DNA from 3 places in the Pseudoalteromonas sp. L21 genome. Region 2 is predicted to be linked to each of the others. Evidence: predicted binding sites of a transcription regulator. Region 2 holds the regulator's gene; each other region holds the start of a gene.

Region 1 (4,614 bases), on a different contig from region 2:
TTCACTTGGCAATGTCGGCACTAACTGTGTTTTTATTAATGTGGCTATTTAGTAATAATATTAAGATCACAGCTATCTTATTTATCTCGACAACGGTACTGATTGCGCTTTTATTTGGTTTATCCAAACTCATTTTTGGTGGTGGTCGTAAACTAGGACTAAGCCCTGGTAATAGTTGGTCGCTTGCGATTGCTTCAATTCAAAAACGTGCTAATGCTAATGCAGTACAGCTGATAAGTTTTGCCCTTGCTATTAAGTTATTGTTGTTTTTAATTGTGCTTAAAAATGACATGATTTCAGATTGGCAGTCGCAGCTTCCAGTCGATGCGCCAAACTCGTTTTTAGTGAATATTACAGAGCAAGAGCTTGAACCCATTACCTCTTTTTTAGCAGAGCGCGACATGCCCACCTCTGATTTTTACCCGATAGTACGAGGCCGTGTTAATGCAGTGAACGGTGAGCTAGTTGCGCGTGAAGTATCACAGCAAGATAACGAGAAAAAAGATGAAGAGGCACGCTCAGGTATCGGCCGTGAATTAAACCTTACTTGGCGAGAAGACTTACCTGCTCAAAATGAGTTAATAGAGGGTCAGTGGTTTACACAAAACTCAGTGGCAGAGGCCTCGGTTGAGGAGTCTATGCTTGAACGCCTTGATGTAAAACTAGGTGATACATTAACGTTTTTGATTGGTGCGCAATCGTTCGATGCAAAAATTACCAGTGTACGTAAAGTTAACTGGACCACATTAAAACCAAACTTCTTTATTATTTTAAGCCCAGATGTACTTGAGAGCTTCCCAGCAACGTATATTTCGTCGGTGAGTGTTAAAGAACATCAAAAGCGGGAATTTAATGAGCTGATGCGCCAATATCCAACGGTTAATGTGATTGATGTTGAAAGCTTTATTAAACAGATCCGTTCAACCATAGAGCAGGTATCTCTTGCGATTGGTTTTGTATTGTCTATTGTAGTGGTGTGTGGTGCTTTAGTACTTATATCTCAGGTGCAAGCGAGCTTGGGCGAACGGATGCAAGAGATTGTTATATTAAGAACTCTCGGTGCAAAAGGGCGGCTTATTAAAAATGCCACCTTGTATGAGTTTTTATTATTAGGCTTAACCGCGGGTGGGGTAGCTGCCATTGTGAGTGATATTGCTTTATTAATAGTACAACAGCAAATGTTTGACCTTGCCGGTAAATTACACCCTCATATTTGGTTAATTGGCCCTATTGTTGGTGGTGTCTTTGTAGCTAGTTTAGGCTATTTGATGATAGCGCGAACAATGCGTAAAAATACACAAGGGTTACTGCGTGCACTAGGGTGATATAAAGCTCAATAATGTTTATAAAATGCCCGTGTATACGGGCTTTTTTATGTTTTGCAATTGGTTACTGGTAATTTATACAGTGCTCTGGCATTATTAAGGCTATTGAATAAAGAAAAAAAATGGGTCAGTTAGTTGGCAATTATTTTAGGAATTGATCCTGGTTCACGTTTAACAGGTTATGGCGTAATAGCACACCAAGGCGCTAAATTTACTTATTTAGGGAGTGGTTGTATTAAGCTAGCTGAGCATGATTTTCCTGTGCGATTAAAAATGATTTACCAAGGGATCAGTCAGTTAGTTGAGCAATTTTCGCCCGATAGTTTTGCTATCGAAAAAGTATTTATGGCTCACAATCCAGATTCAGCTCTTAAATTAGGTCAAGCTCGTGGTGCGGCGATTGTTGGTGCATCTATGGCTGAACTTCCGGTATTTGAATATTCGGCACGACAAATAAAGCAAGCTGTGGTAGGCAATGGCGGTGCCGACAAATCACAAGTACAGCACATGGTTAAAAATATTTTAAAATTACCAGGCACACCACAAGCCGATGCGGCTGATGCATTGGCTATTGCTATTTGTCATGCTCACTCAGAACAAAATTTAATAAAACTTGCGGGCAGTGCGAGCAAGACCGTAAGAGGACGATTAAGGAAGTAATATGATAGGCCGATTGAATGGTTTGCTAGTTGAAAAGCAACCGCCTGAAATTTTAATTGAAGTAAGCGGCGTAGGTTACGAAGTACAAATGCCGATGACCTGCTTTTATGACCTCCCTGCGGTTGGTGAGCAAGCTATTATATACACTCACTTTGTGGTGCGTGAAGATGCGCAGTTGTTATTTGGTTTCAATAACAAAACAGAGCGTGCGTTATTTCGAGAGCTTCTAAAAGCCAATGGTGTGGGTCCAAAGCTTGGCCTTGCTATTTTGTCGGGTATGTCTGCACAGCAGTTTGTGACATGTGTAAATAACGAAGATGCAACAACGCTTGTTAAACTCCCTGGTGTGGGTAAAAAAACAGCAGAGCGTTTAGTACTTGAAATGAAAGATAGGCTAAAAGATTGGGGTAATGACTTATTCACGCCATTTAGCGATAATGCCATTATTGAGCCTGCAAGTAATGATACGCTTGTAGCCAACAACGCAGCAGATGATGCTGTGTCAGCACTTATTGCCCTTGGTTATAAACTGCCGCAAGCGCAAAAAGCAGTAAAAGCGGTAAATAAACCAGATATGACGACTGAGGTTCTTATAAAAGAAGCTCTAAAATCGATGTTGTGAGTAAACCATGATTGAAGCAGATCGCTTAATAGATGCCAGTGAGCAAAGTAATGAAGACAGTGTTGATCGAGCTATACGACCAAAACTATTAAACGATTACACAGGTCAGCCACATGTTAAGCAACAAATGGAAATTTTTATCGAAGCTGCTCGTCATCGTGGTGAAGCGCTCGATCATTTGTTGATTTTTGGTCCGCCAGGTCTTGGTAAAACCACACTTGCAAATATTGTTGCCAACGAATTGAACGTTAATATTAAAACGACATCTGGTCCTGTGCTTGAAAAAGCAGGTGATTTAGCTGCGTTGTTAACGAACCTTGAAGAAGGTGACGTACTCTTTATTGACGAAATACATCGTCTAAGCCCACAAGTCGAAGAAATCCTTTATCCTGCGATGGAAGATTATCAACTCGATATTATGATTGGGGAAGGCCCTGCCGCGCGTTCAATCAAACTCGACTTGCCGCCATTTACTTTAATTGGCGCAACAACACGCGCAGGCTCTTTAACATCACCACTTAGAGACCGTTTCGGTATTGTGCAGCGTTTAGAGTTTTATTCAGTTGAAGATTTATCAAAAATTGTAGCGCGTTCAGCACACTTTTTAGATTTAACCATGTGCGATGAAGGCGCAGCAGAAATCGCTAAACGTTCACGTGGTACACCACGTATTGCTAATAGGTTGTTACGTCGTGTACGTGATTACACTCAAGTGAAATCTGACGGCAAGGTTAACGCCAATGTGGCAGAACAAGCGCTTGATATGATTGATGTAGATAAAAGCGGGTTTGATTACATGGACCGTAAATACTTGCTTGCTATCATCGAAAAATTTATGGGTGGCCCAGTTGGGCTTGATAATTTAGCGGCGGCCATTGGCGAAGAAAAAGAAACCATAGAAGATGTGATTGAGCCCTTTCTAATTCAGCAAGGTTTTATACAACGTACTCCCCGTGGAAGGTTAGTGTCCGATATAGCCTACCTTCATTTTGGACTGACCCCAGACAAATAAAAACTCAGCCTCGCATATGCGGGGTTTTTTAATCTTGAAACAAATCTAAAAAGGAGCAGTGAATCTTAGCCCTCTATATTGCTAACGCAAATTATTTTAGATGCAGAATCTAACAAGCATCATACCTTCCTGCTATTTAATTCACATACAGTTAAGCTAATTTTCGGTAATGTCTTTTCGTTTTGTGTAGGCAAAAAAAAGCCCGCATAACGATGCGGGCAAACAACAAGTTGAAGGAAGTAATTCAGGGAACTACAGCCAGCTTAAAAAGGTTTTATCCAAGTTAAGCTAACTAGGCAATACGAAATAATCATATTGCAAAAAACGGAGCTTAATGAAAGAAGCTTTCAAAGGTTGTTAGCTCGGTATGTGGGTATAATACGTAACTGTGAGTTTTTCTTCAAACTAGAAAAATTTTATTTTCAGATAAAAAAAACTAATAGCAGCGTTATTTTCTATTGTTTTCTTTTTGTTCGCTTATTCGTTGTTAGTTTTATAAGTTTATGAATAAAAAGATTTTTATAATTAATGCTCATTTTGTTCAGGATTAGTTTAAGTATTCTGTGCTAGGTTGGTGAATAGTGTTTTGGGTGTTTATGCGCATAATGTGAATAAACGCCGTATTTTACCAAGTTTAGTTATATTTTTAAGCACCGTGTAGATGCATTTTAGTTTTAAAAGGGAAGTCCTGCTTTTGGAGTCGTGAACAAAATGGTTAAAAAATAACTAAAGCATTTGCTTTTCACCGTTATTTGTAGCTATTTCACAGCAAGGGCGTTGTCAGTTCATAACTGACTAGATACACTAGATGTAACTTTTGACCATTATGATGGTCAACTAACACAAGTGTAATAAGTATAACAAATTATATAGAAATCTATTTTAGGAGTTTAACGTGGGATCAGGGCTTAATTTTTTAGATCTTATTCTAGAAGCCAGTGTACTTGTCCAATTAGTTATGTTGGCATTAGTCGGTATGTCGGTCATGTCATGGG
Region 2 (4,614 bases):
CATTGCCCCAAGCATTTCGTTTATACGTAATGACAGCTGCAAGCTGCTTAATTGAAAGCTGTTTATCGAATGCTTGCATTGCTGTACCAGGCTTGCCATGAAGCACAATATCAATGTGATCTTTAACATCACCTAGTACAATAGGGCTGCCTTTAAGCGCAGGAAATACGCCTGGTAGCCCCATACCTGTTGGCTGATGACATGCTGCACAGCTAGCCATGTAGACTTGCTCACCTAGTGTCATTAACTCTTCTTTCGCAAGTGTTTGATCAAGTAATGCAGCATCCGCTGCTGCCGCATTCGCTTTTTCTTGCTTGGCATCAGCTAACCAAGTTGCAAACTCATCTTCAGGTAATGCTTGAACCACAACAGGCATAAAGCCATGATCTTTACCACACAGCTCAGCACATTGACCCCGGTAAACACCAGGTTCGTTAATTCGTGTCCATGCTTCATTGATAAAGCCCGGATTTGCATCTTTTTTCACCGCAAAATCAGGAACCCACCAAGAGTGAATAACATCGTCAGAAGTCATCAAAAAGCGTACTTTTTTATTGATAGGAAGAACCAGCGGCTTGTCGACTTCAAGTAAGTAATTTGCTGTCTTTTCAGCTTGGTTATCTATTTGATCTTTTGGTGTCGACAAAATCGAGTAATAGGCAATATCTTCACCCATATATTCGTAATGCCATTTCCATTGAGAGCCCGTGACCTTAATGGTGATGTCCGCCTTAGAGGCATCCTCCATGGCGATTAAGGTTTTTGTGGCAGGCACAGCCATGGCAATTAAAATCACAAACGGAATGGCAGTCCAAAGAATTTCAACTTTTGTGCTTTCATGAAATTGGGCAGGCTTTGCCCTTTTTGATTTTCTATGATGTATTAAAGCCCAAAACATCACCGCAAAAACGATGACGCCGATTACACAACAGATAATAAATATCGTCATGTGTAACTCATAAACATTATTACTTATATCAGTTACCCCTTTACGCATATTAAATTGACTATTTGCCAATGCTAACTGCGGTAGAGACACTAATATAAGCCACAAGGCATAACGCATTTTACCCATGTGACAGCTCCTTTAAATGCTATTGCAAGACGCAAAGCGAAAAGGCGTACAGCTAGGTGCCCATTCGTATTTTTATTGTTAAGAGCAAACACGTACCAACACGACAGAAATCTGATACAAGCTCATCGTTTAACACCACAGCACATTATTTTGTGTCTTTTTAGTAAAACGGTGTTAACACAATGTATTAACCAATTAGTTAAAAAATGAACAATAAGCAAGTTTTTAATCTAAGAAATGTTTATTTTGGTGCAAAAATAACAACTATAATCAGAGCGTTATTTGTAAAAAAGGGGAAGAGCAAAAACTCAAAAAGAAAGGAAAACTGCGCTATACATGGACTCCCAGCAACGCTAAGGGGTCACAAATCGATGCTAAATAGGTAAAAAGCGGCGTCGCACCAAATTAAATCAGTTTGACGCACCATTTTGGAAACATCTTACTCAGTACAATACATCAAAACAAAAAACGAGCGTGACTGAGAACACTAAAGTTACTTAAGTATATTAGCGTTACATCCAATCAGCATTACGAATAACGCCAACTGCCAATCCTTCAATATTGAAAGATTCGTGTTCGAGATCAACTTCAATCGGTGCAAACTCGTCATTTTCTGCATGTAGGAGGACTTTTCGACCTGCTTTTTCTAAGCGTTTTACAGTCACATCTTCATCAACACGCGCAACGACAACTTGACCATTTTCAGCCACTTGTGTTCTGTGTACTGCCAGTAAATCACCATCCATAATGCCTATATCTTTCATACTCATGCCATTAACACGTAGTAAAAAATCTGCAGCGGGCTTAAACAAAGATGGATCAACCTGACAATGGCTCTCTACATGTTCCTGCGCTAAAATTGGCTCACCTGCGGCAACACGACCAATTAAAGGGAGTCCTAGTTGTTCTGGCTCATCTTCTTCAACTAACTGAATACCTCGACTCGCACCAGGCTTCATTTTTATCATGCCTTTTTTAGCCAGCGCTTTAAGATGTTCTTCAGCAGCATTGGCACTTTTAAAACCAAGCGTTTGAGCTATTTCGGCACGAGTTGGCGGCATGCCTGTATCTTTAATAAATACTTTAATGAGTTCTAATATTTGCGATTGGCGTTTCGTTAATGGGCGCATACAACTGGTTTTCCATACAGTACATTTAACTGTGAGTATATACAGTTATCTGAAAATCGCAAATTTAAATTAGCCACCTCATTTTGCTACAAAACTAACATTGAACAGCACAGTTATATGCAATAAGGTAGTAGCTTTAATTAGCTTGCTAAGGAAATACCATGAGCATTTGGCATCAGCCAATCACTTTGGAGCAATGCCAGCAATTTGCACAAGGCATTACAGGTGAAGGAACTTTAATGAAAACCATGGGCATTGAAATAACCGAAATTGGTGATGACTACCTAGTTGCCACCATGCCCGCTATACCAGCCCACCATAATCCAATGGGGATGGTACACGGAGGCGCAAATGTTGTGCTAGCTGAGACTGTGGCCAGTTATGCGGCAAATTTTGTTGTTGACTTCGAAAAGTTTTATTGTGTCGGCCAAGAGATAAATGCCAATCACCTCAAAGCATCACGCAAAGGCGTACTTACAGCAATTACACGCCCTATTCATCTAGGGAAAAGAACATCGGTTTGGGAAATTAAAATTAGTAATGCGGCAGGTGAACTGTGCTGCGTATCACGTATGACCGCAGCAGTGGTAGAACGAAGATAGCGAGCTTAGCTCTGAACCGGGTAGATGGTAATTTCGAGCCCTGCGCCAATGGCAGAAATACGTAATAAGGTATCTGCGTGCAGGGCTTGATTAAAACATTTTGGCGAGTCACCTGACTCAAAACCAATATCAAATGTTCGTTTTGAACACGAAAGCCACTGTTTCAATGCATTGCGTGAACATGACTCAATTAATTCGCATAATTGATTAATTGCTTTATCTGGCGTGCTAATGTCAGCTGTTGCTTCAATACGAGCAAGTTGACGATATTCATCTTTGTCATAATGTAAGACCATGGCGTTTTTCTTTAAATCAGCCACCAGTGCACTTATATCGTGTTTTGATTCAAGCTCCAAGTCTACATTTAAAAATTGAATTTCCGACATACCTTCGTTTTACCCTCTATTAATAGCGATTGGAACTTTAACGCAGTTTTGTCTATATACCAAATCTAGAATACAGTTAATGCGACATTATGCCGCATTGGCAGCCTAATTTAAGCTTTTACAATAGCGCCTATACAAAAATAACAAGTGGTTTTCTATGAATAAACGTATGTTCAAATATGCCCGCAAAGTGCATAAATGGTTAGGTTACTTGCTCGCCATACAAATCTTTTTTTGGCTGCTGGGTGGCTTGGTAATGAGCGCCATTCCACTTGAAAAAGTACATGGCAAACACTTAGCTAAACGCAGCCTCAGTAATCCATTTAAAGTACATGATTACATGGCATCAATTGATGCAATAACAACTCAGTTTGAGCAAATTAGTGATATAAAATACAGCCACTTACTCACAAAACCCACTATTGAAATTGCCACTTTAAACGGTACATTTACCTTTGATGGTATAACGGGTGAGGCAATGGCTAGGCCAAGTGAATCTGAGATTATTGAAAATGCTAAAGCACACCTACTCATTAGTGCAAAGACCTCTCAAGTACAGCTTTTAGCAAAAGGACCCAGAGAAATTGCATACAAAGCGAATGTTTGGCAAGTCAGCTTTGATGACTGGCTGACAACCACCCTGTATTTAGATAGCGCTACAGGTAAGGTCATTACAGTACGCAGCACTATTTGGCGTATTTTCGACTTTTTCTGGATGTTGCATATTATGGATTACGACGAGCGCGAGGACTTTAATAACCCCTTACTTATAAGCTTTGCAGCCACCAGCGTACTGTTTTGTCTTTCTGGCATTTTATTATTACTACAAAACCTACGTATAAAACGCCGTAAGTCAATTTCAATTATCAGTAAATAATCCTACCAGCATCGGCACCACTGTTTTGGTGCCTTGCTTATAACTTGTCGAAGTTTGAACTGTCCGAACTGATTATCTCGATAACAATCAAACTCTTTTTCTTTTAGAGCTATCACTCTACAATAGCAAATCCTGTAGTTCACACATGTGATGGATATGCGTTTATTTTTCTCTTTACTATTTTGCCTTGGGGTGTGTTTTACTGCCTCTGCGGAGCAGTTTTCTAGCTTTTCTAGTGCCAAAAAATATCTAATAAAGACCTTACCAAACGACACTAAGAGCCTATATTGTGATTGTGATATAAAACGTGAAGGTAAAAAGTTAGTGCCTGATCCAACGCGATGCGGCTACCTGCCGCGAAATGCTGTCACTCGTTCTGGTAAACAAAATATACGGGCACACCGTATTGAGTGGGAGCATATTGTACCTGCTTGGGAGTTTGGTCATCAACTGCAGTGCTGGCAAGAAGGTGGTAGAAAAAATTGCCGAAAAGTGAGTAAAAAGTTTCGTCAAATGGAAGCTGACATAAATAACTTAGCACCGG
Region 3 (4,614 bases), on a different contig from region 2:
TTAGCGCGTCCTGTCGCAGTTTTAATTATTTGCTCAACACACGCCTGTTGTTGCTGATAATTTATCTCAGCGGTTGCTGGCGATACTGATTGGTAGACGGGGACTGAGTGCTCAGTAAAATAATGTCGCTGTAGCTTCAACTTTGTAAAAAAGCGTTGATTAAAAAAGCTATGCGTAATTTCTTCGCCATAAGAGGTAATACTTGTGAGTGCAGGGTCTTGCCAATGATTGTCCTCTGGTAGCAATAAGATCAGTACACCACCTGCTTTTACGGTACCTACAAGCGCGGCCAGTTTATCCACATATAAGCCGCTAAAACCATCGAAAATTGCGTGTTGAAACTCTTGGCCAAGAATTTGGTGAGCATGTTTTGGAAACTCACTATTTGCTAATTGTGAGCTAGCGCTTAAAACATAGGTATTGTTAAGCGCTAGTTGGCTTGCGAACTGGTAGCACCAAGTTTCGCTGCCTTGCACGATAACGAGCTGGCGATGCTTTGCAAGCGTCAGCTCGTTACACAGTGCTGCTATGTATTCATTATAAGGCTTGAAGTCTTGCATACTGTGTTACAAGCCATTTGCTGCCTAGGTCATCAAAGTTCACTTGAATACGTGATTGTGCGCCACTACCTTCGTAATTGAGTACGGTACCTGCGCCAAATTTGGCGTGTAATACGCGTTGACCTAAGTTAAAGCCGCTGTCTTCAAATGCCGCATGGGTTACTGATGGGCTAAAGCGACCTGCGGCAGGTGGTCTAGAAACCTGTGTTTTAATACGAATTTCTTCGATGCAATCTTCAGGCATTTCGCGTAAAAAGCGTGATGGGCTGTGGTATTTTTCTTGCCCATATAAACGACGGCTTTCTGCGTGACTAATGTATAATTTCTCCATCGCACGGGTCATGCCAACATAGCATAAACGACGCTCTTCTTCTAAACGGCCAGACTCTTCGTTACTTTGCTGTGATGGGAACATGCCCTCTTCAACACCAACCATAAATACCAGTGGGAATTCTAGGCCTTTTGCTGAGTGTAGTGTCATCATTTGCACAGCATCTTCGTGCTCATCGGCTTGACCTTCACCAGACTCTAGTGAGGTATAGGCCAAAAAGCCCTGTAGTGGTGAGCTGAACTCTTCATCTTCAGGGAGCTCATATTGACCACATGCACTAATAAGCTCTTCTAAGTTTTCTACGCGAGCACGGCCTTTTTCGCCTTTTTCAGCTTGATACATAGCCATTAACCCCGAGGTTTGAATGGCGTATTTAGCTTGCTCCTCTAAGGTGAGGTCGCTGATCTTATCTTCGATATGTTCAACAAGCTCTAAGAATTTAGTCACTGCACTTGCTGCACGGCCAGATAAGTGTTGTTGCTCGATAATTGCTTTTGCAGCATACCAAAGTGGCAGAGACTCATTCCGTGCACAATCACGGATATGGCTTAGTGTTTTATCACCAATACCACGGGCAGGGGTATTAATAACGCGCTCGAAAGCGGCATCATCTTGGCGATTACCCACCAAACGTAAGTACGAAAGAGCATCTTTGATCTCTTGGCGTTCGAAGAAGCGCATACCGCCATAAATACGGTATTTTAAACCTTCTTGCAGCATCGCTTCCTCAAGTACACGAGATTGCGCGTTATTACGGTATAAAATGGCGGCATCTTGTAATGCATTACCCGCATTGAGCCAGCTACGTAGTTTGCTGCTAACAAAGCGGGCTTCGTCTAATTCATTAAAAGCAGCGTAAACAGAAATAGGCTCACCGTCATTGCCGTCTGTCCAAAGGTTTTTACCCATGCGTTCAGCATTATTTTTGATCAGTGCATTTGATGCTTTCAAGATGGTTGCTGTTGAGCGGTAATTTTGTTCAAGGCGAATCGTTTCGGCTTCGAAGTCAGTTAAAAAGCGTTTGATATTCTCAATTTTTGCGCCACGCCAGCCATAGATACTTTGGTCATCATCACCTACGATCATAATACTATTCGTATTACCTGCAAGTAACTTTAACCAAGCGTACTGGATTGTATTAGTATCCTGGAACTCGTCTACCAACATGTGAGCAAAGCGTTGCTGATAATGACGTAAAAGTGTCGGGTGATTTTTAAGCACTTCGTAGCAGCGCAGTAGTATTTCAGCAAAGTCGATTAAACCAGCACGATCGCACGCTTCTTGATATGCAGCATAGACTTTTAGCATCATCTGCTCATTGATATCGTAAGCTTGAATGTCTTTCGGGCGTAAGCCTTCGTCTTTTTTCGCGCTGATATACCAACCAAACTGTTTTGCAGGCCATTTTTTGTCATCGATGTTCATCGCTTTAAGTAAGCGTTTGATCATACGTTGTTGATCGTCAGAATCTAAGATTTGAAAGCTTTCTGGTAAGTTCGCTTCACGGTGATGGGCGCGCAAAATACGGTGAGATAAACCATGGAAAGTACCAATCCACATACCACCAACTGGTGCTTTAAGCGTTTCTTCTACACGGGTACGCATTTCTTTGGCGGCTTTGTTGGTGAACGTGACCGCAAAAATGCTGTATGCAGAAGCTTGTTCAACTTGCATGAGCCATGCGATGCGATGAACGAGTACTCGAGTTTTGCCAGAACCTGCGCCTGCAAGCACTAGCATGTTTTGCAATGGGGCTGCGACTGCATCCCGTTGTTTATCATTTAAGCCATCGAGTAATTCAGAAACGTCCATCGTTACGCCTTTTCAATCTATAATGAAGGGAGTATAACAGGTGTTTATGCAAGGCTAAATAAAATACTGTTTTTATAAACAGCTATTTTGGCAAGTCATTAAAATTGGAGTATAAAAATTGTGAATTTGACTTATTTTTAGCAAAAAGAACTAAAACCAAAATAACGCTATTTTTTAACACTTTGATTTGTAAGCTATAATAAGTTGGCATAAAGTGTGTTTATTAAAAGTATAATCATTAAAAACTACAGAGGTTAGTATGGCAGAGCAAGGTTCTGGTGGTAATGTAATCGCAGCAATTTGTAATATCTTTTTCCCTGGCTTAGGGCAGTTGGTACAAGGTCGTTTAATGGCGGCGATTGCATTCTTTTTAGCTTGGGTTATCAGTGGCGCGCTAATTTATGTCGCGATCGGCTTTGTGTTACTGCCGATTGTTTATTTATGGGCAATCATTGATGCCGCACGCTTTAGATCACGACTCTAGCTGTTTGAATAGCTTAAATACGGGCGCCACATTGGCGCTCGTGTTGTTTTTAGGGCTGCAAAACTCGCCACGTATAGCTGCAAACGGTATAATCAGCGTATTAACGTATTACGAGTCCCCTTCATGGAATATCAATTTATCCGTGACCCAATTAGCGGTTTACGCATTAAAATCTCTTCTGAACACGGCGTTATTGGTCGTTGGCTGAATGAAGAAATCGGAAAAGAAAAAGTCGCAATGGTGCAAGCTTTAATTGCTGCAGTTAAGTGTAGCCATGAGCCTTTAACCTTACAAGGCCAAGAAATTGATTTGATTTTAAGTAAAGATGAAGCGTTATTTGAAGCCCATGCACTACATCAAGACAACGAAGACTTAGTCGCCTATCAAGATGATGATTTAATGCTCGAAGAAGAGGGCTTATGCAGTGGCTGTGGTTTTGAAGACTTTGTTGATTTAATTGAGTCTTGGCAAGAGTTTACCCAAGGGCGATAAGCAGAAACAGATTCTGCTTATCTGTGGCTAGTTTATTGTTCATTGACTGATTTAACAGCCGCAAGCAATAAGTCTTCAGTTAAACGTACTTTATAATTTGGATTAGCATACTGAAAGTGAATTAATCCTTTTGTGTCAACCACAAAAACAGCCGGTACAGGTAAAGCCACCTTTGCTTCGCCGTCTAGCGACACAAAGTTAACGCCAAGCTTATTGCGATAGATTTTAGCGGTTTTAGCGTCTAGATAAAATGCCAAGCCTAATAGCTGGCTCAATGCCAAGCTATCATCAGATAAAAGTTGATAATTTGGAGAGGATATTTTGCTTTCAGCTAGCTTCTCTGGGCTATCTGGCGATATCGCGATAATTTGTGCATTGAGGTCTGCTAACTGCTTTTCAATTTTTTGCACACTGGCTAATTGTCTTGAACAATATGGGCACCAACCGCCCCGATAGACAATCAATACCGTGGTTTTTTCTTTAAAACGTTCACCTAAAGAAACGCTTTTTCCAAACTGATCTTTTAAGTCAACATTTTGTATAGTCAAGCCTGGCAGTAATGGACTAACTTGTTCAGCTGAGTTTGCAATATTCGTTGCGGTAGCTGCAATTGCTTGGCTAGATAGTGCAAGCAATGCAGTAATAAGTAGTGATCTAAACATTAGGTTCCTTAATGATTCTTTCTCGATTTTACAAACGACCAGTTTATAGGTGTTTTTATTTCATCAATGCCAAATTTAACTGTAGTATATAGGCAAATAAAAAATGCAAGTTGGGATAAAGAATGTCTGCTAATTTACAAAAACTCGTTGTTATGCTCGAAATGCAAAATGCGATGAATACCAAAGTTCATGAGCAATGGTTTAGCCAAGGTTTTGAGTGGTATCGTGCAATTTGGGTTGAGTGTGCTGAAATGCTTGATCACTATGGTTGGA

The links. Region 2 encodes LexA, which represses DNA repair genes until DNA is damaged. Its sites were predicted from a motif close to TACTGTATNNNNATACAGTA; they were not measured.
Region 1: ruvC (crossover junction endodeoxyribonuclease RuvC) is a predicted target of LexA. The motif match lies at 1,391-1,410, and genes of this name have one in related genera.
Region 3: uvrD (DNA helicase II) is a predicted target of LexA. The motif match lies at 2,768-2,787, and genes of this name have one in related genera.

What each region holds. Positions count from the first base shown of each region.
Region 1 is NZ_JAKKCV010000004.1:4,788-9,401, forward strand. It holds gene L3V41_RS11775 (FtsX-like permease family protein) at 1-1,325, shown strand, start outside; gene ruvC (crossover junction endodeoxyribonuclease RuvC) at 1,461-1,985, shown strand; gene ruvA (Holliday junction branch migration protein RuvA) at 1,987-2,607, shown strand; gene ruvB (Holliday junction branch migration DNA helicase RuvB) at 2,615-3,619, shown strand; gene tolQ (protein TolQ) at 4,515-4,614, shown strand, end outside.
Region 2 is NZ_JAKKCV010000008.1:31,863-36,476, reverse strand. It holds gene coxB (cytochrome c oxidase subunit II) at 1-1,075, opposite strand, end outside; gene lexA (transcriptional repressor LexA) at 1,588-2,205, opposite strand; gene L3V41_RS18405 (hotdog fold thioesterase) at 2,367-2,807, shown strand; gene L3V41_RS18400 (hypothetical protein) at 2,813-3,193, opposite strand; gene L3V41_RS18395 (hypothetical protein) at 3,351-4,070, shown strand; gene L3V41_RS18390 (endonuclease) at 4,227-4,614, shown strand, end outside.
Region 3 is NZ_JAKKCV010000005.1:416,057-420,670, reverse strand. It holds gene L3V41_RS16425 (GNAT family N-acetyltransferase) at 1-560, opposite strand, end outside; gene uvrD (DNA helicase II) at 538-2,703, opposite strand; gene L3V41_RS16415 (hypothetical protein) at 2,963-3,187, shown strand; gene L3V41_RS16410 (YacL family protein) at 3,311-3,679, shown strand; gene L3V41_RS16405 (peroxiredoxin-like family protein) at 3,712-4,341, opposite strand; gene L3V41_RS16400 (dUTP diphosphatase) at 4,464-4,614, shown strand, end outside.